2 regions of the Metabacillus mesotrionivorans genome follow, and region 1 is predicted to be linked to the other one. Evidence: riboswitches for the same ligand, from Rfam matches in the RefSeq annotation. Region 1 holds a riboswitch; the other holds the start of a gene.

What was found. Region 1 has a riboswitch for glycine ahead of gcvT (glycine cleavage system aminomethyltransferase GcvT). Riboswitches for the same ligand answer to the same signal wherever they lie in the genome.
Region 2: it holds a riboswitch for glycine, as region 1 does, so the genes downstream of both, ACTSEZ_RS14585 (amino acid permease) here and gcvT (glycine cleavage system aminomethyltransferase GcvT) in region 1, are expected to answer to the same signal.

Annotation. Positions count from the first base shown of each region.
Region 1 is NZ_JBQMFF010000010.1:11,253-27,616, reverse strand. Features, by position in the region: gene ACTSEZ_RS18665 (YqhG family protein) at 1-731, opposite strand, end outside; gene ACTSEZ_RS18660 (DEAD/DEAH box helicase) at 735-2,411, opposite strand; glycine riboswitch at 2,716-2,808, shown strand; gene gcvT (glycine cleavage system aminomethyltransferase GcvT) at 2,974-4,077, shown strand; gene gcvPA (aminomethyl-transferring glycine dehydrogenase subunit GcvPA) at 4,103-5,449, shown strand; gene gcvPB (aminomethyl-transferring glycine dehydrogenase subunit GcvPB) at 5,442-6,902, shown strand; gene ACTSEZ_RS18640 (rhodanese-like domain-containing protein) at 6,942-7,301, opposite strand; gene lipM (octanoyltransferase LipM) at 7,533-8,369, shown strand; partial or broken gene ACTSEZ_RS18630 (vitamin B12-dependent ribonucleotide reductase) at 8,688-10,643, shown strand; gene ACTSEZ_RS18625 (HNH endonuclease) at 10,875-11,708, shown strand; partial or broken gene ACTSEZ_RS18620 (ribonucleotide reductase barrel domain-containing protein) at 11,778-12,377, shown strand; gene mntR (transcriptional regulator MntR) at 12,508-12,939, shown strand; gene ACTSEZ_RS18610 (patatin-like phospholipase family protein) at 13,051-13,923, shown strand; gene ACTSEZ_RS18605 (SA1362 family protein) at 13,942-14,316, opposite strand; gene ACTSEZ_RS18600 (DUF1385 domain-containing protein) at 14,360-15,307, opposite strand; gene ACTSEZ_RS18595 (YqhR family membrane protein) at 15,558-16,088, shown strand; gene aroQ (type II 3-dehydroquinate dehydratase) at 16,239-16,364, shown strand, end outside.
Region 2 is NZ_JBQMFF010000005.1:64,241-80,604, forward strand. Features, by position in the region: gene ACTSEZ_RS14575 (FecCD family ABC transporter permease) at 1-507, opposite strand, end outside; gene ACTSEZ_RS14580 (iron-siderophore ABC transporter substrate-binding protein) at 509-1,564, opposite strand; glycine riboswitch at 1,799-1,874, shown strand; gene ACTSEZ_RS14585 (amino acid permease) at 2,003-3,349, shown strand; gene ACTSEZ_RS14590 (DUF4188 domain-containing protein) at 3,394-3,891, opposite strand; gene ACTSEZ_RS14595 (PadR family transcriptional regulator) at 3,894-4,448, opposite strand; gene ACTSEZ_RS14600 (malate:quinone oxidoreductase) at 4,800-6,299, shown strand; gene ACTSEZ_RS14605 (CBO0543 family protein) at 6,444-6,959, shown strand; gene ACTSEZ_RS14610 (RQC-minor-2 family DNA-binding protein) at 7,097-8,518, opposite strand; gene ACTSEZ_RS14615 (helix-turn-helix transcriptional regulator) at 8,625-9,314, shown strand; gene ACTSEZ_RS14620 (EamA family transporter) at 9,397-10,308, shown strand; gene ACTSEZ_RS14625 (NAD(P)/FAD-dependent oxidoreductase) at 10,370-11,350, shown strand; gene ACTSEZ_RS14630 (macrolide 2'-phosphotransferase) at 11,676-12,572, shown strand; gene ACTSEZ_RS14635 (AraC family transcriptional regulator) at 12,703-13,581, shown strand; gene ACTSEZ_RS14640 (hypothetical protein) at 13,648-14,580, shown strand; gene ACTSEZ_RS14645 (ABC transporter permease) at 14,611-16,364, opposite strand, start outside.

The sequences.
Region 1 (16,364 bases):
GGATCATACAGCTCTTTTAAGGCTTCTTTTTCAAGATGGTAAGATTCCGGCTTTACTTCAAGATCTTCGTAAAAGTGGCTTAACAGCATCATGTCCGAATTCCAGCGCTGTCTTGCATCATCTGCCCAGGAGTGGTCGTCCTGTTCAAATTTAGCTTGTATATAATTCTGAATCCGAACAAGGCCGCTTTGTACTTTGATCATTGGTGATGTTGTAAAACACAAATCAGGAATTCTCGGAGTAAGGGCCATGTTTTCCAGATAATCTTGAAAATCTTCTATGATTGCTCCGCTGATCAGGTGAAGTCCGATTGAATAGAGATGATCTTTTTTCTTGTCGCTCTGATAGGATACCATGACATTCACACCGAGCCATGGATGCAGGGACTGGGAGCTTCCTGTATTTGGCGGGTTTTCATATAGGCGGATATGGCCTCCGAATTTTTGGGCAGTCCGGAAAATCTGATGCAGTCTTGGTGCTCCAAAGTGCATGATTTCCCCTTTCAAATCAGCCGGGGCCCGTTTGGCATCTGTTATTAAAGTCAGCTGCATCGGATTTGGCACGCCGCCTGTTTTCTCTAGATATGTCCAGTAAAACGGCCTGTTCATCAATTCTTTATCCATGTCCACTGTCAGCTGGATCGTCATATAGCCAGGCTGTTTTTCTGTAATGTCGCATGAATTGGCCGTGAAAAAGGTTTCAAGAAACTCGCTGATCTGCTGCTGCTGCATCGTTTATCCCTCCATTCTCTGTTTTGTGTGTTCCTGTTCTGCAGAATGCAGGATGGATGTCAGGTTTTCCATCTTAATTTTCATTTCTCCGTCGCTTTTTGATTTGAACAGGATGTCCTGCAGGTGATCTTCGAAATTGGATATCTCCAGTTTAGTCAGAATCTCATCAAGCTCGCCGATGACCTTTTCAAACAGGTTGATTTTTTCATAGAGAAGTTTCAGAATGTGCTCTTCAACGGTGTTTTTTGTAGCCATATTATAAATGTATACATCTTTTTCCTGCCCGAGACGGTGAATTCGTCCAATCCGCTGTTCAAGCCGCATCGGATTCCAGGGAAGATCATAGTTGATGATGTGATTGCAGAACTGCAGGTTGATTCCTTCACCGCCGGCCTCTGTCGCAATCAAGACTTGAACACGGTTTTTGAAAAGGTCTTTCATCCAGTCTTTTTTGCCTCTCTTGAATCCTCCCCTGAAAGGAACAGATGAAATGCCGTGCTGCTGAAGAAACCACTGAAGATAAAACTGGGTGGCCCTGTATTCTGTAAAAATGATGACTTTGTCATTGATTTGCTGAATCAGTTCAACGGTCCGCTGTGCTTTGGAATTTCCGTCAACTTCATTAATGCAGTTCATCAGTTCTTCTATTACAGAGTCTGGAAGAGGAGATGCTTCGCCTTCAGGACGCTCGGCCATTTTTTTCAGCGTCATGTAGACAGCTTCCCTGCTTGAGCATGCCTCTCTTTGCAGCGTCATGATTGAAAACGTGCTGGCTGAAGAGGCGCCGAATGTTTTTAGACGTGAAATAGCCGTATACAGCTGGCGTTCACTCTCAGACAGTTCAATCGGAACGGTTTCAACATGCCGTTTAGGCCATTCAATTCCCGTATCTCCCCTGCGGTTTCGGATCATGACTTTGTTCACGAGTTCCTGAAGATGCTCATGGTGTTCCAAAGAGCGGTTCTTGGCAGAAAATACTTCTGAAAAGTAAGCTTCATTCCCTAAATGACCGGGCTTCAGCAGAGAGACAAGATTAAAGATCTCTTCTACGCGGTTTTGAATGGGCGTTGCAGTAAGAAGCAGGCAGTATTTCTTTTTCAGGCTCTGAACAAATTCATAGTTTTTCGTTTTGCTGTTTTTCAGTTTATGAGCTTCATCGATGATGACCAGGTCGTACTGCTGGTTTAAAACAATTTCCCGGTGAGGGCTTCTTTTAGCCGTGTCAATAGAAGAAACGACAACATCGCAGGCTTCCCATACGTAGCTTTTCTTTTGCTCAACGGCTGGAATATAGAACTTTTCATGAAGCTCTCTTGCCCACTGGGAGACAAGAGAGGCCGGAACGAGGATGAGAATTTTCTTAGCGAGTCCCCGAATCATATATTCTTTGACGATGAGGCCTGCTTCAATTGTTTTTCCAAGGCCCACCTCATCTGCAAGAATGGCCTTACCGTTCATGTTTTCCACCACCTGCCTCGCAACCTCCAATTGATGCGGAAGAGGAGTGAAGTCTGTCAGGTGATTTGGAGCCTGAAGCCCTTCAAAGGATGGAACAATAAGGTGCTTTTGCACGGCGCATGCCAGTTTGTAATTCTCCCAGCTGGCCCATGGGCCGTCATCATCAAGCTTTTTAAGAAAAGCATCTTGCCACGCGGAGTCAAATTTCAGTTTTACGTTCATGATTGACAGCCCTTTCAAAAAAGAGTGGATCTTTCTCTATTGTTCACGTTAAGTGGTAAAATAGCAGGTTATCACGATGGATTAGATGAAATGACAGTAAAACACGAACATTCCAATGTGTTTTAAACGAAACATTTGTGAAAAAAGTGATTGATGAATAAAGTCCTTAATGGTAGGATGTTAATAAGTAAGAAAGTTGCTAACTTACTCAGTTTTCAGTCAGCGGGCTTCTTATGTCAAAAATGTCATAATGTCTAAAATGTCTACTTATCAGTATCACCAATTAATGAAAAAATATGAGCGGATGAGAGCAAGGGGAGAGACTGCAGCATACGCATGCAGCGCCGAAGGAGCAAACTGATGTGAATCTCTCAGGCAAAAGAACTCTTGCTTGACGCAACTCTGGAGAGAGTTTGTGAAAGCGGCAAACCACCAAAGGGGAAAGCTCGGCCATTTTATTGGCCGGGTAAACTTTCAGGTGCAGGGACAGAGACTTCCATTAAAGGGAGTTCTCTGTCCTTTTTTTGATGAAAAAAAGAGGATCATACCGGGAGGCGATGAGATGGCGGATTTAAAGCGGACACCGCTTTTTGACTTATACAAAGAGCAGGGTGCAAAAACGATTGATTTCGGCGGCTGGGACTTGCCGGTGCAGTTTTCTTCTATTAAAGAAGAACATGAAGCTGTTCGCGAAAGGGCAGGCTTATTCGATGTATCCCACATGGGGGAAATTGAAGTAACAGGCACAGGCAGCCTTGCGTTTCTTCAAAAAACAATGACAAACGATGTTGCTCTTTTGAAAGACGGAGGAGCACAGTATACCGCTATGTGCTATGAAGACGGCGGAACGGTGGATGACTTATTAATCTATAAAAAATCAGATGCGCATTATCTCCTTGTAGTGAATGCATCCAACATTGAAAAGGATTTTGAGTGGCTGAATTCCCAGCTGTTCGGGGACACGGAACTGCAGAATGTATCGTCAGATGTTGCCCAGCTCGCTATCCAGGGACCGCTTGCTGAGTCAATCCTACAAAAACTCACGGATACAAATTTAAGTGAAATCAGGTTTTTTAAATTCAAAGATGACGTAAAAATTGCAGGAGCTGATGCTCTTGTGTCAAGAACAGGCTATACAGGTGAAGATGGTTTTGAAATTTACTGCGCCGCGTCTGAAGCACCTGAGCTTTGGAAGGCGATTTTGGAAGCCGGAAAAGAAGACGGTCTTCTGCCATGCGGACTCGGCGCCCGTGACACGCTCCGCTTTGAAGCGAACCTGCCGCTTTACGGCCAGGAACTTTCCAAAGACATTACACCGATAGAAGCAGGCATCGGGTTTGCGGTGAAACCGAATAAGGAAAGTGATTTCAACGGCAAAGCTGTATTAAAGGAACAAAAGGAAAACGGACCGGACCGTAAGCTTGCCGGAATTGAAATGATCGATAAAGGCATACCGCGATACGGCTATGAGGTGTTCGCAGGAGAAGAGCAGATTGGGGAAGTTACAACCGGCACACAGTCTCCTACACTTAAAAAGAATATCGGGTGGGCACTGCTTAAGAAAGAATTTGCTGAGCCCGGCACTGAAGTGTTTGTTCAAGTACGAAAGAAACGCTTAAAAGCAGTTGTCGTGCAGACGCCTTTTTATAAACGACCAAAAAAATAAACCGGGTTGAAAGGGGAATACATCCATGAAACATCGTTACTTGCCGATGACAGAGCAAGATCAGCAGGAGATGCTTCAAGCTGTCGGAGTAGCATCGATTGATGAGCTTTTTCAGGACATTCCTGAGAGCGTCCGATTTAAGGGCGAATACAGCATCAAGAAGGCAAAATCGGAAACAGAGCTAATGAAAGAGATGAGCGCGCTTGCTGCTAAAAATAAAGATTTAAGAAGCAACGCATCTTTCCTTGGAGCTGGTGTTTATGACCACTACATGCCAATCATTGTGGATCATGTGATTTCAAGATCAGAATTCTATACGGCCTACACGCCATATCAGCCTGAGATCTCACAGGGCGAGCTGCAGGCTATCTTCGAATTTCAGACGATGATCGCAGAGCTTACCGGCATGGATGCAGCCAACTCTTCTATGTACGATGGCGGAACGTCACTTGCTGAAGCGGCTATGCTTGCCTGCGGACAGACGAAAAAGAAAAAGGTCATTGTGTCAGAGGCTGTTCATCCGGAAAGCAGAGATGTACTGAAAACGTATGCCAAAGGACAGTACATTGAAGTCGTGGAAGTGCCTGTCAAAAACGGCGTGACGGACCTTGATGCTCTGAAAGCAGAAATGTCTGATGATGTGGCGGCAGTTGTTGTTCAATATCCTAACTTTTTCGGCCAGATTGAACCTCTCAAGGACATTGAGCCGATTGCCCATACAGGCAAAAGTATGTTTATCGTCTCTTCCAATCCGCTGGCACTGGGAGCTTTAACGCCTCCTGGAGCATTTGGCGCGGACATTGTTGCCGGAGACGCCCAGCCGTTCGGGATTCCAACAGCATTTGGAGGCCCGCACTGCGGCTATTTTGCTGTTACGCAGAAACTGATCCGCAAAGTGCCCGGCCGTCTTGTCGGACAGACAAAGGACGACCAAGGACGCAGAGGCTTTGTTCTGACTCTTCAGGCGCGCGAGCAGCATATCAGACGTGATAAAGCGACATCAAACATTTGCTCAAATCAGGCTTTGAATGCACTTGCAGCATCTGTTGCCATGACAGCGCTCGGAAGAAAAGGAGTCAAAGAAATGGCTCTGCAGAATATCCAGAAAGCAAACTATGCCAAAAAAGCATTTAAGGAAAAAGGATTCGACGTGCCGTTTGAAGGACCGATTTTTAATGAGTTTGCCGTTAAATTAACTAAGCCCGTGAAAGAAGTGAATGCCCGCCTGATTGAAAAGGGCATCATCGGAGGCTTCGATCTTGGACGCGTGTATCCGGAACTTGAAAATCACATGCTTATTGCTGTAACTGAACTTCGCACCAAAGAAGAAATTGATCAACTTGTTTTGGAATTGGGGGATGGACATGAATAACGAGAATCAGCCATTGATTTTTGAACTGACTAAGCCTGGCAGAACAGGCTACAGCCTGCCTGAAATGGATATTCCAGAACGATCAGCAGATGAACTCATTCCCGCTGACTATCTCCGCACAGAGGAAGCTGAACTGCCGGAGGTATCAGAGCTTGATATCATGAGGCACTATACAGCTCTTTCAAAGCGCAATCATGGAGTGGACTCAGGCTTTTATCCGCTTGGTTCATGCACGATGAAGTATAACCCGAAGATAAATGAAAATGTTGCCCGCATGGCAGGGCTTGCCCATATTCATCCCCTTCAGGATGAAAGCACCGTACAGGGAGCCCTTGAGCTGATGTATGACCTGCAGGAGCATCTTGTAGAAATTACAGGAATGGATGAAGTCACGCTTCAGCCGGCAGCAGGTGCTCACGGAGAGTGGACCGGACTTATGATGATCCGTGCCTATCACGAAGCAAACGGCGACACCGGACGCACAAAGGTCATCGTACCTGATTCTGCACACGGAACCAATCCTGCATCTGCTACAGTGGCAGGTTTTGAAACGGTCACTGTTAAATCAAATGAACATGGACTCGTCGATCTTGAAGATCTGAAGCGTGTGGTAGGAGATGATACCGCTGCGCTGATGCTGACAAATCCGAATACGCTGGGGCTGTTTGAGGAGAATATTCTGGACATGGCAAAGATCGTGCATGATGCAGGCGGCAAACTGTACTATGACGGAGCCAACCTGAACGCCGTACTAAGCAAGGCACGTCCCGGAGATATGGGATTTGACGTCGTTCACTTAAATCTCCATAAAACCTTTACCGGGCCGCATGGCGGGGGAGGACCGGGTTCAGGTCCTGTCGGTGTAAAAGCAGATCTTATTCCGTACCTTCCAAAGCCTGTTCTTGTGAAACGTGGTGACAAATATGCATTTGACTATGATAGACCGCAGTCCATCGGTAGAGTCAAGCCGTTTTACGGCAACTTCGGAATCAACGTGCGTGCTTATACATATATCCGCACAATGGGTCCTGACGGCTTAAAAGCTGTCACAGAATTTGCTGTTTTAAATGCAAACTACATGATGAGAAGACTTTCAGAAGCCTATGATCTGCCGTTTGACAGACACTGCAAGCATGAGTTTGTTCTATCAGGAAAACGCCAGAAAAAACTTGGCGTGCGCACGCTCGATATCGCGAAGCGCCTTCTGGATTTCGGCTACCATCCGCCGACAATCTACTTCCCGCTCAATGTTGAGGAGTGCATCATGATTGAACCGACGGAAACCGAGTCAAAAGAAACACTTGATTCATTTATTGATGCCATGCTTCAAATTGCGAAGGAAGCAGAGGAAAACCCTGAAATGGTTCAGGAAGCTCCTCATACTACCGTTGTTGGACGTCTTGATGAGACAACGGCAGCACGCAAGCCGATTCTCCGCTATCAGAAGCAATAAGAAAGGATTCGCCATCAGGCGAATCCTTTTTTTAAGAACTTATTTCTTCGTTTTAATTCTTCCGCTCCAGCCTTTAAAGCCGCCTTTTAATGTGTAAAGGTCTGAATAGCCCTTTTTCTTAAGCATCTGCGCTGTGCGTCCGCTTCTTACTGTGTTTTGGCAATACAGATAAACAGGCTGGTCTTTGCGGATTTCTTTATGGCGCTGTCTCATTTGTGACATTGGGATGTTTCTTGCGCCAAGAATATGGCCGCCTTCAAATTCGTTCGGCTCGCGTACATCGATGAGCTGAGCCTTTCTGTATCCTGCACGGAATTCCTCTTCCGTTAATGTTTTCATAATTTTACGCTGGTAAAAATAAGAGAAGATTGTGTAGGCTGCAATTGCGCCGACTAAAATTAATAAGAAAACCCATGTTGTCAAGCTGACCCGACTCCTTTTTTATACCCTTTATGCGGGCTGGTTCATGTAAACCTCTGTTTATTGGACAAGTATAATTATATAAGAGCAGGGGCAAATTGTCATCCATGAATCAGACTTATTTGTTTTCAACCCGGTTTTCTTTTTGATAGACTATGATAGCGGAATGAATTTAACAAACAGCCTAAGCATGAAAAATGGGGTATGAACATGGAGAAAGAAATTTGGAGATTTATTGATTCGGGCAATTGCTCTCCTGCTTACAATATGGCGCTTGATGAGGTGCTGCTTGAGTGGAACAGCGAAGGGAACTTTCCGCCTGTCATCCGTTTTTACGGATGGAACCCTGCGACACTCTCTGTAGGTTATTTTCAGAAAGCGGAAAAAGAAATTGATCTTGAAGCTGTTAAACGGAACGGACTCGGCTTTGTGCGCAGGCCAACCGGCGGCAGGGGTGTCCTGCATGATCAAGAACTTACATACAGTGTCATTGTTTCAGAAGACCATCCTGAGATGCCGAAGACCGTTACAGAAGCATACCGTGTGATCTCAGAAGGAATTCTTCAGGGATTTAGAGAGCTTGGCCTAGATGCATATTTTGCTGTGCCGAGAACGGAGGAAGAGAAGCAGGGGCTTAAAAATCCGCGTTCAGCGGTTTGCTTTGATGCACCCTCCTGGTATGAGCTTGTCGTTGAAGGAAGGAAAGTGGCAGGCAGTGCCCAGACACGTCAAAAAGGCGTGATTCTCCAGCACGGCTCGATTCTGCTTGATCTTGATGAAGATCTTTTGTTCAGCCTGTTTAAGTACCCGAGTGACAGGGTAAAAGAACGAATGCAGAAGAACTTTAAAAATAAGGCAGTTGCAGTGAATGCTCTCAGAGAAACAAAAGTAACGATCGAAGAGGCAAAAGAGGCGTTTAGAAGAGGGTTTGAAAAAGGGCTGAACATTAAGCTCGAACCGTATAAACTGACTGAAAAAGAACAGGCTGCAGCCATGAAACTGGCAGCTGAAAAATATGAATCGGATGAGTGGAATTATAAACGATAGGCGGCTGAAATAAGTCGCTTTCGTTTATTTTTATTTTTCTATTTATTTCTATGTGTTCCTTATTTTTCTAGGTTTCTTCTCTCTTTTAAATTTGCAACCGACAAATTACTTCAAAAAAAGTGATTTACAATCTCCTATCTTCTTTATTCTCTTTTTTTCACACTCAATTATGAAGTTTTTAATTTGACAAAATTACAACAGACTGACTTTTTATCCATATGTAGTATTGTCGAATGAAAAAGAAACACTATATATTGATAAACGAGTGGCTGTGTGATAAATTAAATCAAGTACAAAGATAATAGGGGAGTTGTTTGAATGACCGTTGCACTGAATGAAAATCTGAAACTTGATGTGGACAAGCTTAACCACGATATTTCACTTTTTCCCCAAGTTCATCCGATTACAGAAGATATGAAGCTTACACACAAAGGTGTATCGCGTTTAGTCATGCTTGACCGGTATACATTTAAAGACACTGAAAAGCTGACGCTGTCCAAAGGCGATTTTGTCGTTCTGACAATTAAGGAAGATCCGAAATTCCCGGCAAGAGGCCTCGGGTACATCTTAGATATAGACTGGCAGGCAAAAATGGCGCATGTACAGGTGGAAGAAGAGTACCGCCATTCACTTGAGAAGCCTGAAGAAGTGGAATCAGGAGTCATTCACCGCTCTCTTGACGTCATAGAAAAACCGCTTGAAGTATATTACGAACAAATAGCCAAACGGAATGCGACTGGTCTTGCATCTGTTGAGAAAACTGAAGAAAAGCGCAAGGAATGGTTTGAGAAATTCTATCAGGAACTCGTCGGCCTGAACTTTGTTCCTGCTGGACGCGTGTTATACGGAGCGGGAGCGGGAACAGATGTGACTTATTTCAACTGCTACGTGATGCCGTTTGTGCAGGATTCACGCGAAGGCATTTCCGAACACCGCAAGCAGGTCATGGAAATCATGAGCCGCGGCGGAGGCGTCGGGACAAACGGTTCAACGCTGCGTCCGAGAAACACCCTTGCAAGAGGAGTCAACGGCAAATCATCCGGTTCAGTATCCTGGCTTGATGACATTGCAAAGCTGACTCATCTGGTTGAGCAGGGCGGGTCGCGGAGGGGCGCCCAAATGATCATGCTTGCCGACTGGCATCCTGACATTATTGAATTCATTATTTCCAAAATGCAGAATCCCCGCATCCTGCGTTACCTGATTGAAAATACAAACGATGAAACCATTAAGAAATACGCCCAGGAAAAGCTGAAGTTCAAGCCGCTTACACAGGACGAGGAAGCCATGTATCAGAGCATCGTCAATTACAAGCAGATTCCGGGATACGGCGGATTTAACGAAAAAATCATTAAAGACGCTGAAGTGAAGCTTGCAGTCGGCGGAACCTATACCGTTCACAATTCAGAATTCCTTACAGGAGCCAACATCTCTGTCACGCTGACAAAGGATTTCATGGATGCTGTTGAAAAGGATGCCGATTACGAGCTGCGCTTCCCTGACGTTGAAAGCTATAATGCAGAGGAAATGAAGGCTTACAATGAAGACTGGCATAACCATGGTGACGTTCGCGAGTGGGAAAAACTCGGCTACAAAGTGCGCACGTACCGTACGATCAAGGCGAAAGAACTTTGGAACCTGATCAACATCTGCGCGACATACTCTGCAGAGCCGGGCATTTTCTTCATTGATAACGCCAATGACATGACAAATGCTAAAGCGTATGGACAGAAGGTAGTTGCAACGAATCCTTGCGGGGAACAGCCTCTTGCACCATATTCTGTCTGCAACCTTGCTGCCGTCAACCTTGCTGAAATGGCAGACAAAGAAACAAAAACAGTCAATTTCGAAAAACTGAAAAGAACGGTTGAAGTCGGAGTACGCATGCAGGATAACGTAATCGATGCAACACCGTACTTCCTTGACGAAAATAAAAAACAGGCACTAGGCGAACGCCGTGTAGGTCTGGGTGTTATGGGACTTCACGACCTTCTGATTTACTGTGAAACACAGTACGGTTCTGAAGAGGGCAACGACCTGATTGACAAGGTCTTTGAAACGATCGCTGTTACTGCTTATAAAGCATCTGTAGAGCTTGCAAAAGAAAAAGGCAGCTTCCCATTCTTGACTGGCGAAACAGCTGAAGAAACGAACAGACTGCGCCAGGCCTTAACTGAGACCGGCTTTATGAGCAAAATGCCTTCTGATATCCGGGAAGATATTAAAGAATACGGTATCCGCAACTCACACTTGCTGACTGTTGCTCCCACGGGTAAACAACTTGCCCCATACATTCGTAAGAGTGTAGCGTAAACTTGGCTATATGCGGGAAACTCCGAGCATCCTTTTGTACTCGTGCTTTGCCAGCATATCTAAAGAGTAAAAATTAAAAGGTGCGGACAATCCGCAGGGAAGTCGTGGCTGACCCCTCAACGACTACATGCCGAGCAGCCAGATTATTGAGTACAACTCTGATCTTTTTATAAAGCAAAAGAGGTGTACGTAATGGAAAAGTTGTGTTTAAACTGCGGGATGAAGATGAAAGTGAAACCGAGTCATTATACACGAAAAAAATATTGTTCTCGTGTATGCAAAGGTCAATACTCTTCAAAACATCCTGAAGCATTTTCACATTTAAAGAAGTCTCTAATCGTAAAATGTAACAATTGTGATAAGTCTATAACAAAAAAGCCTTCTACCGTTTTTAAAACAAATTTTTGCAATCATAAGTGCAAACAGGAATTCCAAATCAGGAACGGCTCTCAAATTAACCAGCATTTAGTGAAAAAAATACCAAAGGTTTGTTTGATTTGCGGCAAAGAGTTCTCAGTTATCATATCCAGGGCAGACACAGCAAAGTATTGTTCACGTAACTGCTTAGGAGTTGAGAATGGAAAAAGAGGACAGATAGCTTACAGAAAAAGAACAAACATTTCATGTACGAATTGCGGCACTGAATTTGAGAAGAAGCCATCAGTAGTGAAGAGATGGAACTTTTGCAACAAGGAATGTATGAGAGAATATTATTCTAAATCTAAATCTTTTTCTGGTGAAAATAGCCCTACATGGAAAGGTGGAGACATAAATTATTATGGATCCAACTGGTGGGAGCAAAGGCGAAAAGCAAGAAAAAGAGATGATTATACATGTCAGGATTGCGGAATAACTGAAGAGAATTACGGTAGAGAACTTTCGGTTCATCACATTGTACCTTTTAGAGATTTCAAAGGTGACTGGAAGGAAGCTAACAAGCTTTCTAATCTGATCAGCTTATGTGAATATCCATGTCATAGAAAAAGACACAGTAAAAATAATCATCTGGCTGATGATATAGTCTGACCTGTATGGCGACATACAGAGTGGGTACTGATAATCCCACCCTCTTTCATAAAGAGAGTAACAAAAGTGAGCACAGGGACAATGGTCGGAGTTTCAACCGGACTAGAACCATACTTCTCCTTCTCTTACTACAGAAGCGGAAGACTTGGCAAGTTCATTGAAGTAAAAGCAGATATCGTACAGGAGTATCTGGACAAAAATCCTGATGCAGATCCGGAGAATCTTCCTGAATGGTTTATCTCAGCTATGGAACTGAGTGCAGAAGCGCATGCAGATGCACAATGCGTCATCCAGCGCTGGATTGACAGTTCGATCAGCAAAACGGTTAACGCACCTAGAGGATATACGGTGGACCAGGTCCAAAAAGTATATGAGCGTCTGTATAAAGGCGGAGCAAAAGGCGGAACAGTCTACGTTGACGGAAGCCGGGACACTCAGGTCCTTACATTAAAAGCGGAGGAGAATACCTTCTCTGAAACAGAAGAAGCACCGAAAGAAAAAGGTAAAGTTGTTCTTGTGGATACGATCCAGGCTTTGCGCTCGACAAATGTAACAATTGGAAACGAAGTGGGCAATACATGCCCTGTATGCCGCGAAGGTACAGTTGAAGACATTGGCGGATGCAACACATGCACAAGCTGCGGTGCACAGCTGAAGTGCGGATTATAAGAAATGGAAGAGCCGGGACATCCGGCTCTTTTCTTGTGCTTCTCCCGTAAGCTTTCTTGTCATGACCTGCAAACTAGTGTACACTTGTAATGATTTCCTATGTTTTGAACGTTTTTTTGGAGGGGACCGCATGCCAACACCAAGTATGGAAGATTATATTGAACAAATCTACATTTTAATAGAAGAAAAAGGATATGCCCGTGTTTCAGATATCGCGGAAGCATTATCCGTTCATCCCTCCTCAGTGACAAAGATGGTCCAAAAACTAGACAAAGATGAATATCTCATATACGAAAAATACCGTGGACTTATTTTGACGCCTAAGGGCAAGAAGATCGGAAAGCGCCTTGTCTACCGTCATGAGCTGCTTGAGCAGTTCATGCGTTTGATCGGCGTGGATGAAGAAAAGATTTACAACGATGTTGAAGGCATTGAGCATCACCTCAGCTGGAATGCCATTGACCGCATCGGAGATCTCGTGCAATTTTTTGAAAGTGATGAAGCGCGTGTAGATACCCTGCGTGCAATCCAAAAACAAAATGAACAGGATAACGAGTCCTGAAAAAACGAAAGCAGCTGCTTTCGTTTTTTTCTTGCGCCAAAACTGGAAAAGGTCTAATTCCCCGGACTTCATCTTACACTATAAGGATAGGAGAAGAGGGGAGGAACTTCTGTGTACATTGATGGTGTCTTCTCTGGCGGCGGCATAAAAGGGTTTGCGCTGATTGGAGCCTATCAGGCAATTGAACAGCGCGGGCTGCAGTTTGTAAGAGTGGCAGGCACAAGCGCAGGTTCGATTGTGGCATCCTTTATCGCAGCAGGATACAGAAGTGATGAAATTATCCGAATGATGGACGATATGGAGCTTGGAAAGTTTCTTGAGAAAAACCCTTCCATTCTTCCATTTAAATTGATGAAATGGCTTAACCTCTATTGGCGCCTCGGTCTGTACAAAGGCGGGAAGCTTGAGGAATGGATCGCTGCCAGGCTGAAGGAAAGGGGAGTTTCCACCTTTGGTGATTTGAGGCCCGGATCTTTAAAAATTGTAGCCTCTGATCTTACAAACGGCAGGATTATTGTGCTGCCTGATGATCTTCCCAGGTACGGACTTGTTCCGGAGAGGTTTTCAGTTGCACGGGCTGTCTTAATGAGCTGCAGTCTTCCGTATTTCTTTGAACCTGTTAAGCTGACGAGTGCTGAAGGGACGAACATAGTGGTAGACGGAGGAGTTTTAAGTAACTTTCCAATCTGGCTTTTCAAGGAAAAGGCGAGGCCTGTAATTGGAATCAAGCTAAGTCCGAGAGATGAAGAAAGGCCGAGGAATCAGATTAAAAATGCGATTGAAATGTACGGAGCGCTGTTTGAAACGATGAAAGATGCCCATGATGCCAGGCATATATCAAGCAGGCATGAGAGAAACATCATTTTTCTTCCGGTAGAAAGCATTCTCACGACAGAATTTGATCTCTCGGAACAAAAAAAACTAGCTCTGATTGAGCTAGGAAGAAGCCGGACGGAACAGTTTCTCAAACGGTGGACTTATTAATGCGAAAAGAAAAGCAGGTCAGAAAAAAGCCCTGCTTTTCTTTTTGCCTTTTCTGCCTTCAATCACGGTCAGGTGTGAAGCCTGCTTCTTTTTAAGAGCGCTTGTTTTGCTGCTCTTTTTAGGAGCCGACACACTTTTCAAATGGGAGCTGCTCTGATTGCGGTCGCTGAAACGCCTTTTGGACTGTTTAACAGCTTTGGAATAAGAGGAAGAGTCTTTTCCCATTCTTTGTTTTGTAAAGTAACGGACAACAAAATAGATGATGGCTAGAACAGCAGCAAACACGAGCATTTCTCTGAAGAGGAAGCCGGGCCTGCTGATGAGAGTCACTAAAAACCCGATTCCTCCCAGAGCTAACACAATCATCACAAATGGATTCATTCTATTTTTCATGAGTCCACCTCCCAAGATGAAAATGAGTTAATGAAGTTTTAGCTTATACAATTTGTTCTGTTTTTATACCTTCTTCTGTTTCTTTTTCCAGGCGGAGCATTTCATTGAAGCTTGCAATTGCGACTTCGGTCTGTTCGTTGTCAGGCTCTTTTGTGGTTAAAAGCTGAAGGCATAAGCCCGGGTAGCCAAGCCATTTAAGGACAGGCACATCTCTCAGCTTGTTTGTAAACTGCAGCACTTCAAATGAAATGCCGATCACAACGGGAATTAGGGCCAGTCTGTTCAGAACGCGCACATAAAGCGGTTCAGTCGGAACAAGCATGTAGACAAAAACTCCGACAATCACGGTGAAAAGAAGGAAGCTGCTTCCGCATCTGTAATGAAGTCGGCTGTTGCTCTGAACGTTCTCAACTGTGAGCGGCATACCGTTTTCATAACAGTTAATGACTTTATGCTCTGCCCCGTGATACTGGAATACACGCTTGATCAGCGGAGTAAAGGATATCGCGTAAATATAGGCAAGCAGGAGAATAAGTTTGAAAAGACCTTCAATCAGGATCTGTGACAAATCCGAAGAAAAAACAGGTCTTGTAAGCTCTGCAAGAAAAAGCGGGACGAGTGTAAAGATGAATTTTCCGAATAAAAAGGACAGAACCCCGATTGCTGCAACTCCGAGTATCATCGTCAGTTTTGATTCTTTTTTCGGCTCGTTCAGCTGCTCGTCATCTTCTGGATCAAGGTCGTACCTGTCTGTTGAAAAGTTGAGATGTTTCGTACCATTTGCGCTTGCTTCTATGATTGCTGCGATTCCGCGGATAAATGGTATTTTTTTAAGGGCTGTCAGTGTGCTGTTTGATTTTCTCGACAGCCGGAAATAATCAATTTCCTTGTTTTTCCGTCTGATGGCTGTAACGTAGTGATGCTTGCCGCCAAACATGACGCCCTCTACTACTGCTTGCCCTCCATATGCGGGCTTGTTCTGCTTTGACATTTTTCACCAACCTACCTATCTATTCTCTTTTTGAGCGGATTTTAAACAAGACGGAAGAGAATGTTATGTTTATATTCTACATAAAAACAGCATAAACCTCTAGGCAGTTATATTTTATTCTTCAATTTATGGGCGCCGGAAAGGTTCTGCAGGTAAGTACGTCTGTAGTATATCCTAATACTTGCCAGTTAGACATTTTCTGCATCGATTTTCGGATTGGATGTACATACTAGAAGTAGGAGGTGTACATATGACAGATGATTATCAGTCTAATTCTGCAGGAATAGAAGATGGACAGGATGATAAGCAGGGCGAGGGTCTCCCGTTTATCGCAAGAGCTATGATTACCGGATTTGCAGGAGGTATTTTCTGGGGTTTAATCGGCTATTTGGCTTATGTGCTGAACATGACAGAAATCAGTCCGAACATGCTGCTGCAGCCGTTTCTGCTTGGTGACTGGAAAAACGGCACGATCGGAAATTTTGCGGGAGTACTGGTCATCGGATTCCTTTCTGTAGGAACGGCACTCGTCTATTACTTAGTTTTAAAAAGGTTTTCGTCTATTTTCGTCGGCATGATTTATGGAGCGGCTTTATGGGCGCTTGTCTTTTTCCTCTTGAATCCGATTTTTCCAAACGTCAAAACAGTCTTTGAACTCGAGCGACTGACAACGGTTACGATGATATGTTTATACATTTTATATGGGGTCTTTATCGGGTATTCCATTTCCTTTGAACAAAATGAGCTTCAATCGAAAAAAAAGGGCAGCGCTTCCACGTAACAATGGAGGTAACGCACAATGAAGTATGGTAGAATGTTCTAAAATGAACATTCTATTTTTTGTCGGCTTTTAATTCATGCGGCTTGAGTGTTTTTGACGAAAACATCTGTCACATGAAGAAGAGTCCTCATAGTGCTTGGAGGTTGAAAGATGAGACACTATATGGTAATTAACGGCCCAAACCTGAATCGCCTTGGGCTGCGTGAACCTGATATTTATGGAAGCAAAACGCTGACAGATCTTGAGCGTGAGCTGATGGTTTTTGCTGAAAAGCAG
Region 2 (16,364 bases), on a different contig from region 1:
TGCACTTGTGGCCGCACCCGCTAAAACGAGTTTAAGGGGCGTGGCTCCGCCACTCCCCATTGAACCGATTCCGAATACAAAAATGGCCGTTATGATTGCCCCCGCAAGTGCAAGCCAGATATAGTGGCCTGCCGTACTGATATTTAAAAAGGTAATGCCGCAGACGACAAAGAGTGCCGCCCCTGTGTTTACTCCCAATATGCTCGGATCTGCAATCGGATTGCGCGTGACAGACTGCATGAGGGCTCCTGAGATGCCAAGGGCCGCGCCGCACATGAGGCTGAATACCGTCCGTGCGATTCTCTGGCGGACAACATTTGCTCCGTGGGACTGTACGTCAGGATGGAACAGACCGTCCATGAGTTCCTTCCATCCAACCGTACGGGACCCGAACATAAGAGAAGCCGCTGTGCATAAGCCGAGCAAAATGAGGGAAAAAATCAAAACCTTTATGAAATGTCTGGGTACCATCAGCTGCTTCTTTTCTGTAACGGACTGGTTCATCATGTTACTTTACTTTGCCTGCAGCTTCTGAAAGTAATGTTAAGTATTCATCGATGGAATATTCAATTGCAAGCGGGTTTGGATTGCCGGCCGCAGCGAGCGGAGTGTTGTCTCCGATGATGACAACAGATCCATTTTGAACCGCAGGAATTTTTCCAAGGATCGGGTCTTCCTGTAAGGCTTTTAACGTATTTTCATTTCCATATGAAACAAGGATTTCAGCACCGTTCAGCATATCCGCATTCTCTGCACTTAATTCAAGATAGAAACCGTCTTCATCCTTAAGCTGGCTCGTAATGCTTTCAGGGTATTCCATCCCAAGCTCGCTCAGGAACTCTCCGCGCGGATCAGCTGGAGTGTATATGTAAAACTTGGAGAGATCATCAGCTGAAATGCTGACGAATGCCGCTTTCTTCCCTTTAAGTTCAGGGTGATCGCCTGCTTTTTCCTGGATGAGTTTTTCTGTATCGGCAATCAGCTTTTTGCCTTCCTCTTCCATTCCCATACCCATTGCATTATAGGTGACCTGTTCGCGCCATGAAGCAACCCAAGGGGCTGACTTATAAGCTACAACCGGTGCGATTTCACTTAATGTATCGTATTCTTCCTGCGTGATGCCTGAGTAGGCTGCCAAAATCACATCCGGCTGTGAGTCAGAGATCGCTTCAAAGTCTAATCCGTCTGTATCCTGGTAGATGTTCGGATTGTCTTCTCCAAGTTCTTTCACCTTTTCTTTCGTCCATGGCAGCATTCCGCTGTCATCCTGAATGCCGTAGTTTGCTGCTGAAAAACCTACCGGCACCACACCTAAAGCAAGTGCAACATCATGGTTTGCCCATGAAATGGTTGCAACGCGTTCCGGCTTCTCTTCAATGACCGTTTCACCGAATGCATGCTTGATCGTGATTGGGTATTGTGTATCTTCCCCTTTTGAATCAGCTTTCTTTTCAGAAGATTTTTCCGATGTGCCTGATTGCTCACTTGAGCAGCCTGCAAGCGCAATCATAAGTACAGCTATAATAGAAAGAGCCAGTGTTAAAAATTTGCGTCTTGTATTCATTTGTCGTTCCTTCCTTAGTACCAGTTTATTTGATAATAATTATCATTATCATTAATTTATCCTCAATATGACGGGTTGTCAATGAAAATAATTATCAATTAGAATGTGGGATATTCTCCCTGTGATTGCAGGACTGTTGACAAGGAAGGCAGCACCCCCTACAATTAAGCATTATTCAGAAATACTTAAATTTTAATAGAGCAGGCTATGATGGCTGTGGATCACACTACAGCCGGAGCAGCTTCTGGAGAGACCGCTTTAGCGGCGCCGAAGGGTTCACAATCTCAGGCAAAAGGACAGAAGAGTATAGATTTAGAGTTTGGTGTACCCGTTTTTCGGGCGGCAAATGCTATTTTGGTATTCTTCAAAAAGAGATTGGGAGTCTTCCCGTCTCTTTTTTTATTGGGTTTTTTACATCTAAGAAGGAGGAATTCACAAATGGCACAGCAGGAGTTGAAACGAGATTTGGCGAACCGCCATGTGCAGCTGATTGCAATAGGCGGAACGATTGGAACGGGGTTGTTTTTAGGGTCGGGCAAGGCTATTCAGCTTGCGGGACCGTCCATTATTTTCGCTTATTTGATTGTCGGGATTGCACTGTTTTTCATGATGAGGGCGCTTGGGGAGCTCCTGCTGTCAAAGGCGGGGTATGAGTCGTTTACGGATATTGCGGAGGATTATCTTGGGCCGCGGGCGGCATTTGTAACAGGGTGGACGTACTGGTTCTGCTGGATCATGACGGCGATGGCCGATGTCATTGCGGTTGGTGTGTACGTGCAGTATTGGTATGACATTCCGCAGTGGGCTCCTGCAATTGTGTGCCTTCTGCTGCTGCTTGGGCTCAATCTGCTGACGGTGAAGCTTTTTGGGGAACTCGAGTTTTGGTTTGCACTGATCAAGGTAGTGACGATTCTGGGATTGATCGTCATTGGGGTAATCTTGATTGTGATGGGGTTCAAGACAGATGCGGGAACTGTTTCGGTAAGCAATCTGTGGGAGCACGGCGGCCTGTTTCCAAACGGCATGACCGGATTCCTGCTATCGTTCCAGATGGTTGTGTTTGCGTTTGTAGGTGTGGAACTGGTTGGTGTGTCTGCTGCGGAAACGTCCAATCCGAGAAAAAACATTCCCTCTGCCATCAACAAAATCCCGTTCCGGATCTTGTTTTTCTATGTCGGTGCGCTGGTTGTTCTTTTAAGCATCAATCCATGGACGGAGCTGAACGCTTCTGAGAGTCCGTTCGTGAAAACGTTCAGCCTGATCGGCATTCCGCTTGCAGCAGGAATCATTAATTTTGTTGTCCTGACGTCTGCAGCATCTGCCTGCAACAGCGGCCTGTTTTCGACAAGCCGGATCTTGTTTACTTTGAGCAAACGCGGCCAGGCGCCGTCCTCCATGAGGAAGCTGACAAAACAGCATGTTCCCGGCAACGCGCTGTGGCTGTCGGCTGCCGTTGTGTCAGCGGGTGCGCTTCTAAGCAAGCTGATTCCCGAGCAGGCATTCAGCATTGTGACGACAATCAGCGCCATCTGTTTTATCTGGGTGTGGAGCGTCATTCTGATCTGTCACATTAAATACCGGAGAACCCGAGGGGACCTGCATGCGAAATCCGTATTCAAGGCTCCGTTTGCGCCGTTCATCAACTATGCCGTGCTGGTGCTGTTCGGGCTGATTCTGATTGTGATGCTTGTAGCGGATGAGACGCGTCCGGCGCTGATGCTGACGCCTGTGTGGTTTATCTTGCTTTATGTGCTGTATTCATCGAGAAAAAGGTCCCTGACCTGATAAAAAGAGGCTGCAAGACAATTGTCATGCAGCCTCTTTTCCGTTTAGATGGAGGTGGTTGTAGTTCCGGCTTTCATCAGCCGCTGTTTTGCCGAGGCGCGGCTTGCTTCAACAGGAATAACGTTGAGTGCTTTTCCTAAGCCGTAAGGAGGCATGTTTCCATAGATCGATTCGTAGTTTCCGGCTTTTACTTCATAGGTTTCATGGTATATGCCGACTGAAGGATTGCTGCCGACTTTCTGATTGAAGTTTTTCCATGCCGTCATGTGCTTTTCGCTTCTTGCATAAGCGAGCAGATCCTCTGTTGAGCGCCAATATTGAATCATGACCGTTGTTCTCAGCCCGAAATAGCTTTCCATCGACAGGAAGCCTAATTCATTCTTGTTCATATAAAGCTCTCTGATCATTCCCGGCATGGCAAAAAAGACCGGAAGCCACTTGTGCAGGGCGAGCCGCTTGTTAACCCTCATTCCAATCAGAAAAACAACGATGTTCTCGTGGTTGTCTGTCGTGTACCTCCCTGCACTCACCTTTTGAGCCATTCTTATTCCTCCTCTTTCATCAGCTGTTCAATAGTAAACATGCACCATTCAATCGCAGCCTTTGTCATTCGTTTTCCGTAATCCAGTGTGAAGAGCCAAAAGACGGCATCTTCTGCGTGATCTTTATGGGCCGTAATGCTTTCTTCGATGCTTGTATATGTAAGGTACCGGGCTTCCAGGTTTGTCTTATAATCCTGTAAAACCGTTACCGTGTTTTCTTTGGACTGATGCCGGCCGAAAAACAATTTGAGCAGAATTTCATTGCGCTCTGCAGGAATTTGTTTGATCGGTTCCTCAAGCCAGTTCTTAAGTGTTTCTCTCCCTTTTGCCGTGAGATGATATTCCTTTCGCTCCGGTTTCGACGGCTGAGAGGAGATCGTGACGGTTGCCAGCTCCTCTTCGACGATGGTTTTAAGGGTCGGATAGATTTGCCCGTAGCTGATTTTCCAGAAGTGGGTCAGACTCCTGTCAATCAGCTGCTTTATATCATAGCCGGTTCTGCAGTCTGTCGTTAAAATACCAAGAATGGCATAGGTTGTATCGCTGTAGGTTTTCAATTCTGTTCACCCTATCTAAAAGATATATATCATTTAGATACAGTATACATGAATTTTCAGAATAAACAATATATGTAAATCTCGGTTTCCCGGTGCGGGTGTCCGAATAAGTCTTTTTTGCCGGAAAAAATCATACAATAATTGGGGAAATCCACATCCGCTGAGAACTTATCCTTTTTAACCGACCGGAAATGGTTTATAATTATCAGATAATAGTAAAATTTAATCTATTCATAATAGACTGTGATAAACTGATATTCAGAAGACTTGTGTATGTTCAAAGGTGGCTGCCTGCATGTTTATGCGGGAGCCTGCTCGTTTTTGCAAATTTAGGGGATAAGGATGGGTAGTATGAGCAGCTTAAAGAACAAAACAGACGTAGTTCTAATTGGTGCCGGGGTCATGAGTGCAACGCTTGGAGCGATGCTGAAAGAGGTAGCGCCAGAATGGAACATTAAAGTATTTGAAAAACTCGGAAGTCCGGGTGAAGAGAGCTCAAATGAGTGGAACAATGCAGGTACGGGTCATGCTGCACTGTGCGAGCTTAACTATACAACGGAAAAAGCGGACGGATCGATTGATATCGGCAAGGCTGTGAAGGTAAATGAGCAGTTCCAGCTTTCAAGACAGTTCTGGTCCTACTTGGTCAAACGGAATCTGATCCGAAGTCCTGAGGATTTTATCATGCCGATTCCACACATGAGCTTTGTAGAAGGGGAAAAAAATGTCGCGTTTCTGAAGAAAAGATTGGAAGCGTTATCAGACAACCCTCTGTTTCACGGGATGGAATTTTCAAGCGACCATGAAAAGCTGAAGGAATGGATTCCGCTTATGATGGAAGGCCGTACATCGTCCGAGCCGATTGCAGCGACGAAAATTGACTCCGGTACGGATGTAAACTTCGGGGCTTTAACACGTATGCTCTTTGATCATTTGGAGAGAAAAAATGTGGAGGTCCACTACAAGCACAGCGTGGAGGACTTAAAGCGCACGCGTGACGGTTCATGGGAACTGAAAGTGAAGAACGGTTTCGGACAGGTTGAGCGCCACCGGGCGAAATTCGTCTTTATCGGAGGCGGAGGCGGCAGTTTGCATCTGCTGCAGAAAACAGGTATTCCGGAGTCGAAGCAAATTGGCGGTTTCCCTGTCAGCGGACTGTTCCTCGTCTGCAAAAATCCGGATGTTATCGCAAAGCATCATGCGAAGGTTTACGGAAAGGCAAAGGTCGGCGCTCCGCCGATGTCGGTTCCGCATCTTGACACACGGTACATCGACGGGAAAAAATCCCTGCTTTTCGGACCGTTTGCGGGTTTTTCGCCGAAGTTCTTAAAAACGGGTTCAAACCTTGACCTGATAAGCTCCGTCAAGCCGAACAACCTGATGACGATGCTTGCTGCAGGCGTGAAAGAAATGGCACTGACCAAGTATTTGATTCAGCAGGTCATGCTGTCGCATGAAAAACGCATGGATGAACTGCGCGAATTCATTCCGAACGCCAAAAACGAAGAATGGGATATCGTCGTTGCAGGCCAGCGCGTTCAAGTCATCAAAGATACAGATGCCGGCAAAGGAACGCTTCAGTTCGGTACAGAAGTGGTCAGTGCTGCAGACGGTTCTGTCGCTGCCCTTCTTGGAGCATCTCCTGGCGCTTCAACGGCTGTTCATGTCATGCTCGAGGTCTTTGAAAAATGCTTCCCGCAGTATATGACAGCATGGGAGCCGAAGCTGAAGGAAATGATTCCTTCCTACGGCCTGTCCCTCTCGGATCATCCTGAGATTTTCCGCAAAATGGAGGAATCGACCGGACAGACGCTTGGTCTTGTGAAAAAAAAAGAACTCGTTTATAGCTAGGACCCCAAAAACAAGGGGATTTGGACAACTATAAGCAGGAAAAGGTGCATTGCCCGGGGCAATGCACCTTTTTGCTGTGAGTAAGTATACAACCCCCGTAATGCGTTAAGAATGCAAGTATGATCAAACGTTTGGGGTGAATCGATGTATCTTTTGCTTGTAATCGCAGTCTGGATCTTATTTGCTTATAAATTTATCGACTGGAAACAATGGGAAAAGCAGTATCCGACGGTGCTTTTTTTTATTGTCGTGAATATGACGTACAATTATTTTTATTACGACCACACGCTTTGGGCATTCAGAGGGGTGACGGCAGAATGGCTGAACCATTCCATTATTAATGCCGCTTTTACCTTTTTCATCTGTCCGATGGGGCTGATTATTTATCTTCAGAGATTTCCTGCTAAAAAAAGAAATCAGTGGATCTACGTAGCGGTCTGGACGGCCTTTTACTCCGCGCTTGAATGGATTTTTTCCCATAAAGGCATGTATGTGTATGACAACGGGTGGAACGGATGGCTGAATATCCCGCTTAATTTGATGTTGTTTCTTGTTCTGACAGTTCATTACAGGAAACCTTCTATTGCTATTTTGATATCTGTTTTATCCGTCGTTCTTTTTTACTTATTCTTCCCGTTTTCATGGGGAAACCTAAAGTAAAGGAGGATGCGAGATGCTGATACGCGATGTTTTATCTGTACCCGTGTTTCTCCTGCTGCTCTTTGTGACGTACGGGTCCATGTGGCTTTATGTCATGAGACAGGAGAAAAATCTAAAGTAAAAAGCTGCTGATGACCTCAGCAGCTTTTTATGATGGCTTTTGTGATATACTTCGCCGGCCATTCGTTTAAAAGACCGAAGACTTCAGCTTCATGGAAGCCGCTGCGCCGGATTTTGCTTGTGGCTTCCCCTTTCAGGATCTGCACGAGCATGTGGTTTGGGACAGTCTCTTCCTGGAGGAAAAGCTGGATTTTTTCGTATTCCGATCTAAGCAGCTGGAAACCTTTGATTTCAAAGATGATATCATATGGCCGCGGCTTGTGTTTTTCGGCGAGCTCCTGAAGTGTTTCAAGATGCTGCTCAAGGCTTTCTCCAAGGTCATGTGCGAGCTGTTTTTTCCAGGCTTCTGCTTTTTTAAGGACGGATGCATCGGGCACAGAAATGCTTGATAGACTGAGCAAGTCAGGCTCAATCGCATCAGGAAAGACCAGCTGCTCAATCTCTGTATAGATTGCTGTCGCAGGATGGTTTTCCGATGTGTCGTCAAGCCGGGATTGAAGGTCTTGAATCTGTTTGATGATTGGAGCGTGCTGCTCCAAATCGGTTTGGATCTCTTTTAAAGCGTAAAGCTTCTCCATCGTTTCCTTAGATTGAACCGCGATTTCGTTAAACTGCCGTTCGATGGTTGCGATTCGCTTTGTTGCCTGTGGGATATTGACTTCATTCGGGAGGGCAGCCTCATCCTTTGAAACGTGAAAGGAAACCGAGTAGCGGCAGGCGCTGCATGTGCTGATAATCGAATCTGTATCCGCATGCAGCGCAAGCTCTTTTTCGTGGCTGCAGACCGTCCATTGCCAGGCTTTCGGAATGCTGCGGTACGGCCTCATGACAATTTCGACGCGGTGCCGCCAATAGGCGATATCTTCCGGATATTTCAGGACGCCGAGCAGGGAAGATTTATTCATGGTTTCGACCGCATATATAACAGCCTCTTTGCTTGATGCAAGCCTGATCAAAGGATGCTGCGTGTAGGCAGTGCTTATTTTCTCAAGCCAGTGTTTGCGTTCAAATTTATTCAGCCTTGCGCAAAACAGGTACTCCTGCACCACTTTTTTCACATGCCTGGAGAGGTCTTGAGCTGATAAGGTGCCATAGACCTCCGGATAAAAATAGATGCTGTTGATGGGGAGTCCGCGCTGAACGGAATGTTTTTTCCAGAGAAACATTTCAGGCCTGATCAGGTGCGGATAGAGCCGTTCCTGTTTGTAGACCGGAAGCGGAATAGAAGGCCGGTCTGTTCCGAGAAAGGTTTTCAAAAGGGTCATCTCTTCTTCAGGAACTGACTGGAGTTCCTGCGCGGCTGCCTCCTGCAGCCTTGACAGTGCCGCCCGCTCCTCTTTATGCCCGATGGAGCGGATCTCCGGATACTTGCGGCCTGCCGGTACAAACAAGAGAGAAGGATAGTCATCAAACTGATAGGCGATTTGCTGAAGCTGCATATGCTGACACCCCGTTCATTGGAATATGTCACATTATAAAACGTTTTGGGGGTGGACTCCAGTTTGGATGTTTCTTATATAATAGTGGGAGAAGGAGTGGTGCAGCATGGAAAGCGGCAGGCAGGTAATTTGCGAAAAAAGAACCTATTCGAGAGAGTTTCATTCCCATAAACATGACTTTGGGCAGTTTCTTTTTCCGCTGCAGGGTTCGCTTGAGATCCGGACAGACCGTCAGCAAATCTATTTAAGCGAAGACTCATGCTTTTACATACCGCCTGAATACAATCATGTGTACCGTTCCAATGATAAGAATGAATTTTTGATTTTGGATATTCCAGCGTACTATTTGCCGGATGAAACGGACAGTCTACTTTTGAATCTGGATCAGCAGTGGTCCGCCATCCGCTTTTTGCTGCTGGAAGAGGCGGCCGGCAGCAGGTCGGGGCTGAGCGAGCTTACGCGATACGTGACACAGAAACTTCACAAGACTCTGCCGCCTTCCATTGCCTGGCTTCATGAGCATTATAACCGTCCGGTAACATTGGAAATGCTGGCAGAGATTGAGCATTATCATCCGAATTATTATGCTGCCTGGTTTAAAGCGCAAACGGGGAAAAGTCCAAAGGCTTATCTCTCAGAGCTGCGGATGAAGGAAGCAAAACGGCTGCTTTCAGGAACGGACATATCCATCTCCCGCATCAGCGAAGAGATTGGGTTTGAGCACGTTTCTTCGTTTACGAGATGGTTTACAGGGCGCGAAGGCGTCTCTCCGAAAACCTTCAGGCAAAACGGCTAAAAAGAACCTTACTCTCTGTAAAGAAAAACGTTCTGTTCTTCTTTATGATGAAGGTAAGGTCTTTTTTATTGGAGTGATTGGGATGAAAGAAAAGCTTGCTCCTCTGTGGGTGCTGCTCGCAGGGGTACTATGGGGAACAACGGGCACGGCACAGACGTATGCACCGGATGCCGCGCATCCAATTGCTGTCGGGGCAGCGCGGCTTGCGGTTGGAGGTTTTTCCTTATTGCTTGTCGCCCTGCTGATTGGACAATTAAATATTCGGAACTGGCCCATTCGAGTGACCGTTGCGGCTGCACTGTGCATGGCCGCCTATCAGCCGCTCTTTTTTACCGCCGTGGAGCAGACAGGAGTGGCTGTCGGAACCGTCATCGCCATCGGGAGCGCTCCTCTCTTATCCGGTGCATTAGAGTGGCTGCTGCTTAGAAAAACGCCTTCAAAAGGCTGGTGGATCTCGACGTTGCTGTCCATCATCGGGTGCTTTCTGCTCTTTTTCAATAAAGGTGCCGCAAATGCAGATCCTTCGGGCATACTCATGGCCCTTGGCGCCGGTCTTTCCTTTGCTGTCTATACAATGGTCAGCAAGGGGCTAGTGCACACTGCATCATCCTTGTCGGTTGTGGCTGTCGTCTTTACGCTGAGTGCTGTCTTCTTATCTCCAGTTCTCTTTTTCTATGATATGAGCTGGATGACTGAGCCTGGCGGGCTGGCCGTGAGTCTTCACCTAGGCCTGCTTGCGACTGGCGCTGCGTATCTTCTTTTTGCCAAAGCTCTCGTACACGTTCCTTCATCGACCGCCGTCACGCTGGCATTGGCAGAGCCCCTGACCGCCGCCATACTTGGGGTGGTGCTGGTTCGTGAACAGCTGGATCTGCTTTCGTGGACTGGGGTTTCCTGTTTGATTTTGGGTATTGGATTTTTGGCGATTTTTTCGAGGAGGGATCGGGCTGAAAAAGTGGTAAAGCAGTCTGCAGGCTTCAAAAAAACACTCTAATTTTGCCCCAGTCTTCTACTCTCCTATAATAAAACCAAAAGCAAAAAGGAGAGTGTGCTTCATGAATCTTGAAGATGTTTTAATCATCGGAGCGGGAATCAGCGGTCTGACGGCTGCCCAAAAGGTGCAGGAGCTGTCTGACAGCAAGGTGCTTCTTCTTGATAAAGGCAGGAGACCCGGGGGCCGGTTTGCCACCAGGAGGATTGGAGGCGGCACGTTTGATCATGGCGCCCAGTTTCTTTCTGTTTCCAGCAGGGAAAGCCAGGATCTTCTGGAAGACTGGCAGCAGCGCAGCTGGATTCGGCCGTGGTTTGAGGAAAACGCCGTAAGGTTTATGGCTGATAAGGGCATGAACGGACTGGCAAAGCGGGTGGCTGAAGGTCTTCGTGTTGAGTGTGAGGTTGAGGTTGAAAGAATCATGGATCACGGAGAGTATTATGCAGCTGAAGGATTGAATAGGAAAACGAACGAGCCATTTTCAGTGAAGGCCCGCTCCCTTTTCTTGACCTGTCCTCTCCCTCAAACTTTGAAGCTTCTTGATGCGGGAAATGTGCAGCTGAAAGCCGTACAGCGAAACGAGCTTGAAAGCGTGAAATACGTACCCTGCCTTGCCGTTTTAATGGAGCTTTCCGGAGAATCAGGTCTTTCCTATAAAAAGGAGCCTGTCCCGGGTGTGATATCCTGGATGGCTGATAATCGCGCAAAAGGCATCAGTGAAACCGGCGCATTAACGGTTCATATGGATAATATGTGGTCAGCGCGGCATTACGATCTGCCAGATGAAGAGATTCTGGCACAGGCGATGCCATCGATTCGCACCGTTTTAGGCGATGAACCTGACCTGCTCAGCGTTCAGGTGAAAAGATGGCGCTATGCTCAGGCTACTCAGCAGATCGAACGTCCTTTTTTGAATGTGGGAGTGAACAAACCGTTGCTTATCGGAGGAGATGCATGTAAGGGAGACAGCAAATCCTCTGCCTCTAAGGCCGAGCATGCCATTCGTTCGGGGCTTGCAGCTGGTGTGTTTTTGTCACGGTTATGAATCTTTATGATCACGCCTCCACTCGTTGATTTGATCTCATCTGTGTGCTATGTTAAATCTATCTTTCAGGAAATGGAGGTTTTCTCAATGACAGCATCTATTAGACTTCGATTCCAGGCTTTGAACGCTTGCTAGCATACAATCAAAGGCTCTGCACGCACGCAGAGTAAATGGAAGTGGTCTGCCTGCTTAGGGAAACCTTTATTCAGCGATTTGCATAATAAGAAGGGGCATGACTGCGCCTGGATAGGCTTCTTTTTCTATCACCATTTCCTCTTTGATTGTCTGTATTTATATCAAATACAAATCAAAAGGAGAAGCCGGTATGAACAAAAATAAAGTGATAGAGATTGCACATAAACATGCTATTCATGTTAAAGAGGATTCATTGATATTTAATCAGTCAGGACTTGATTTTCTTGTCGTTTTTGCAGAGGACGCAGATGGGGAAAGATGGGTTTTGCGCTTTCCGAGAAGAGAAGATGTTCTGGCATCTGCGGATAAGGAAAAACGCACGTTGGATCTAATTGTGCCTCGGATTGCTGTTGAAGCTCCGCAGTGGCGCGTATTTACGGATGAATTAATTGCTTACAGACAGTTGTCTGGTGTTCCTGCGGGGACCATTGATCACGAGGCAATGGCTTATGTGTGGGAAATTGATGAAAAGAATGTGCCGTCTGAATTTACAAAAACTCTTGCAGAGGCAATGGTATCGCTTCACCGGATTGGCGGAAAAGCAGTTGAAACGGCAAATTTACCAGTAGAAACCGCTGAAGAGGCAAGAAAGAATATGATGAGACGAATGGAAAACGTAAGAGCCTCGTTTGATGTGAATGAAAAGCTGTGGAAAAGGTGGCAGGAATGGGTGAACGACGACACGCTGTGGCCTGCTGAAACGTGCCTTGTTCATGGTGATCTTCATGCGGGTCACATTTTAATCAATGCATCTGCTAAAGTGACCGGTATTATCGACTGGACAGAGGCTTCTGTGACAGATCCCGCAAATGATTTTGTACCCCACTTTCGCACTTTTGGAGAACAGGCTCTAAACGATCTCATTTTCCACTATGAAAAAGCGGGTGGCTATGTTTGGCCCAACATGGAAAAACACATTATTGAATTAACTGCAGCATATCCAATTGGTATTGCTGAGTTTGCGCAGAAATCAGGACTGGAAGAATACAAGCAAATGGCAAAGCAGGTATTGGGCGGAAATCAGTAAGTCCTTGCTCTCTCCCTTATGGGGAGGGAGTTTTTTTGTAACACTAATAAAAACCCTGCAAAACTGAACGCGAAAAAATCGGGGCCATGGACGGCATGCCTGCTAATCTATTATCAAAGGAGGTCATCTGATGGGAATGCTCCAACACATGAATGAGGCACTGGCTTACATTGAGGAAAATTTGGCAGAAGAGCTTGATTATAAGGAAGCAGCCCGGATTGCGCTCTGTTCGGAGTACCATTTTAAACGGATGTTTTCATCTCTTTCCGGTATTTCTCTTACTGAATATGTCCGGAGAAGAAGGCTGACCCTTGCGGCATTTGAGCTGAGGGACAAAGGCATGAAAGTGATTGATGTAGCGATCAAGTATGGATATCTTTCACCGGACTCATTCACGCGGGCGTTTCAGCAGCTGCATGGGCTGACACCGTCTGAAGCGAGAACAGGCAGACGTACGCTTAAAGCTTTTCCGAGGATGACCTTCCAGTTAATCATTAAGGGAGGCAGTGAAATGAAGTACCGTGTAGAAGAAAAAGAAGCTTTTCACATTGCAGGCATCAAAAAAAGAGTACCCATTATATTCAACGGGGTGAACCCTGAGATTGCCGCGATGTGGCAAAGCCTGACCATGGATGTGATTCAAGAATTAAAAGACCTTTCTAATGTTGAGCCATTCGGTATTATAAGCGCATCTTCAAACTTTTCAGAAGGAAGGATGGAGGAAAAAGGCGAGCTCGATCATTATATTGGCGCAGCCACGACAAAAGAGATTCCTGGTCACCTTGATTACTTGAAGGTTCCGGCTTTGACATGGGCTGTTTTTGAAGCGTGCGGCCCCTTTCCGGAAACGCTTCAGGAGATATGGGGCCGCGTCTATTCGGAGTGGTTTCCATCCTCGTCCTATGAGCTGGCAGAGGGTCCGGAAATTCTCTGGAACGAGCAGAAGGATACGACATCACCGGATTTTAAGAGTGAGATCTGGATACCTGTTATAAAAAAGAACGGATGATAGACGCCCCCTCAAATACAAGCTATACTTTTGGATAAACATCCCAATATGAGAGGGGCTCACCTTGTGAAAAAGCTCATCCTTCCTGTGTTCGCTGTCCTTTTTTTGGCCGGCTGCGGGTCAGAAGAAGAAGAAGCGGCAGCTTATACGGAGCAGCAGGTCGAAAAGCTGTACGGCGTTGAAGCAGAAACAGTCAAAATAGAAGAGCAGCAGGGTTATGGTTCAACAATTGTTATAGTTCTCGCATCACTTTTCGGAGATACCTACGATCTTACGCTGAAAACGGAGGATGATCTGACTTTCAGTGCGTCCGTTACTGGGGAACTGACTCAATTTCATGTTTATTACGTTTCCGAAAAGCATAAATCTCTCCTGAAAGAAAATGAAGAGTATCAGAAGCTTGCCGGCATACTCGAGGAGAATGGAATCAGTGAAATCAAGCTTGGCCAAGGGTTTGAGTCAACAATTGAAGCAAGCGGGAAAATAAGGGCAGAAAACGCAAATGCCGGACAGATCATGGATGCGCTTACCGGAATGTCCGAGATGATGATAAAGGATGTACCTTACAGTCTGTCTTTGAACATGGAGACAGAAGAACCGGGTGAAACCATTGAGACACTTGCCTACAGCGACAGTGAGACAGAGGAGCTGAAGAATGTTCTTGAAACATATCTGCAGACCTTCAGACTCCATCACACCTTTGAAACGTCTGTTAAAAGGGAGCTGGAACCATTTGGACTCTCGGGTCTCTCGTTTCTCAGCAGGAGTTTTGAAGAAGACGAAGAGAGGTACTACGAGCAATCAATCGGACTGAGTTTAACAGAAAACTACAATGAGGAGAATCTTTTAAAAGGAATCGCACTTTTGAGAGAAAAAGGCATGAGTGATGCATTGGTGTATATCAACATTGAACCGGGAAGTCATACAGAATCATGTCAGGCAAGTGTTTTGAAGAATGCTGCTGACTTAAGACGCTGCTTTGGAATTGAGAACGAATGAAAAGAACCTCCGGCCACCCGGAGGTTCTTCTTATAAGGCTTCTTTAATTACTTTTTTGGAGTAAAGAACAGACAGCACACCAAAGATTGAGTAGAGCACCGTATACAGGACCATCACGATGATCATCGGCGTCCACACTTCGGCTCCGAACAGGAACCAGCCGGACTGGACAGCGAAATAGCTGTGAAGCAGGCCGATTACAAGCGGAATGCCGAAGCTGAAAAGCTGTTTTGCACGGAGGCCTTTCAGCAGGTCTCCCTGTGTAAAGCCGAGCTTGCGCAAAATCGTGTAGCTTGGCTGTTCTTCTTCGCTTTCGCCCATTTGTTTAAAGTAGAGGATGCATCCTGACGTGACAAGGAATGATAGACCAAGGAACCCGACGATGAACATGGCAAGACCCATGGTGCGTTTTTGGGTGTTGAGTGTTTCAAGCTGAGAGTCGTTCGGCGCATTTTCATTCATTTTCATCGAAAGGAACAGATCATTTGCTTTCGTTTTATTCTGAGGGTCTTTTATGTCAAACGCGATATGCGTCGAAGTCGACCGCTGCAGCTCAGGATCCAGGTCTTTTTGAAGCTGCTTGAACACAGCGTCATCTACAATGGCCGTGGGCATGCCGCCGGATGTATAGTACCAGGAAATATATGTTTCTTTTTCCATCCCTAAATACGTCTGAGGGATTTTTGCCGTTTTTCCAAGAAGGGTAATGTCTCCTTCACTTTCAAGCGGCATGAATTTCTGCAGCAGGTCACTGTATCCGGTGAAAAGCGTTTCGTCCTTAGAAAGCTCTTTGCTGGCGGATTTTTCACTGATTACAGCAAGAGTCATTGTATTTGGATCAAAATTCATTCCTTCAAGCTTAGTGAGCATAATGTCTTTTACATTAAAATCCGCCAGGACAACTTCCGTGCTCTTCTCTTTGTAGGAGATTCCGCCTTCCTTCAATGCCTGAGCAAATTGTTCAGCATCTTTGCTGTCCGTAAAAGAAAAGTCAGAAGGCACCTGGCTTTTGGCCGTCGCCTCAGCTGAGTAATAGGAAATGTAGCTTAAAGAAAGCAATCCAATGGCAAGAGCGGATACGGTTGTGATGATGGTAAGCAGCATGGCATTTGATTTCATCCGGAACATAATGGATGAAAGGGACAGGACTTCATCCACCTTCAAATACCCGCCTTTTTTCTTGCGGATCAGATGGAAAATAAAGCTGACAGATCCTTTGTAAAAGAAGTAGGTTCCTAAAATAACGGACCCTAAGATAAAAATCATCGCCAGAAACAGGGCGGTTGTCGATTTAAAGTCTCCTCCGAAAAGTCTCGAGGAAACATAGTACCCTGCAGCAATCAAGGCCATGCCTAAAAGGCCAATAATGATTTCAACTGCGGTCATTTTCTTCACTTTCTCTTCTGCCGATGACAGCACTCTAAAGAGTGAGAGAATGCTCTGCCTCTTGATGAAAAGATAGTTCATCAGCATAATCAGCGTGTAAATGACCGTAAATACGATCAATGTCTGAACTAGGGCCTCAGTTGAAAAGTGGAGCTTTGCCACATCATCTGTACCTGTAATTTTGAAGAGAATCATCATCACAAGCTTGGAGATGGCAAATCCGGCAAAAATACCAAGGGCAAGAGATCCGAAATACAGCATGAAGTTTTCAGCGGTCAGCAGCCGGAAGATTTTATGTTTTGTCATCCCAATCAGCTGAAACAGCCCGATTTCTTTGCTGCGGCGCTTAATGAAAATGTTGTTAGCATAGAGCAGAAAGATCGTGACTATGGCAACGA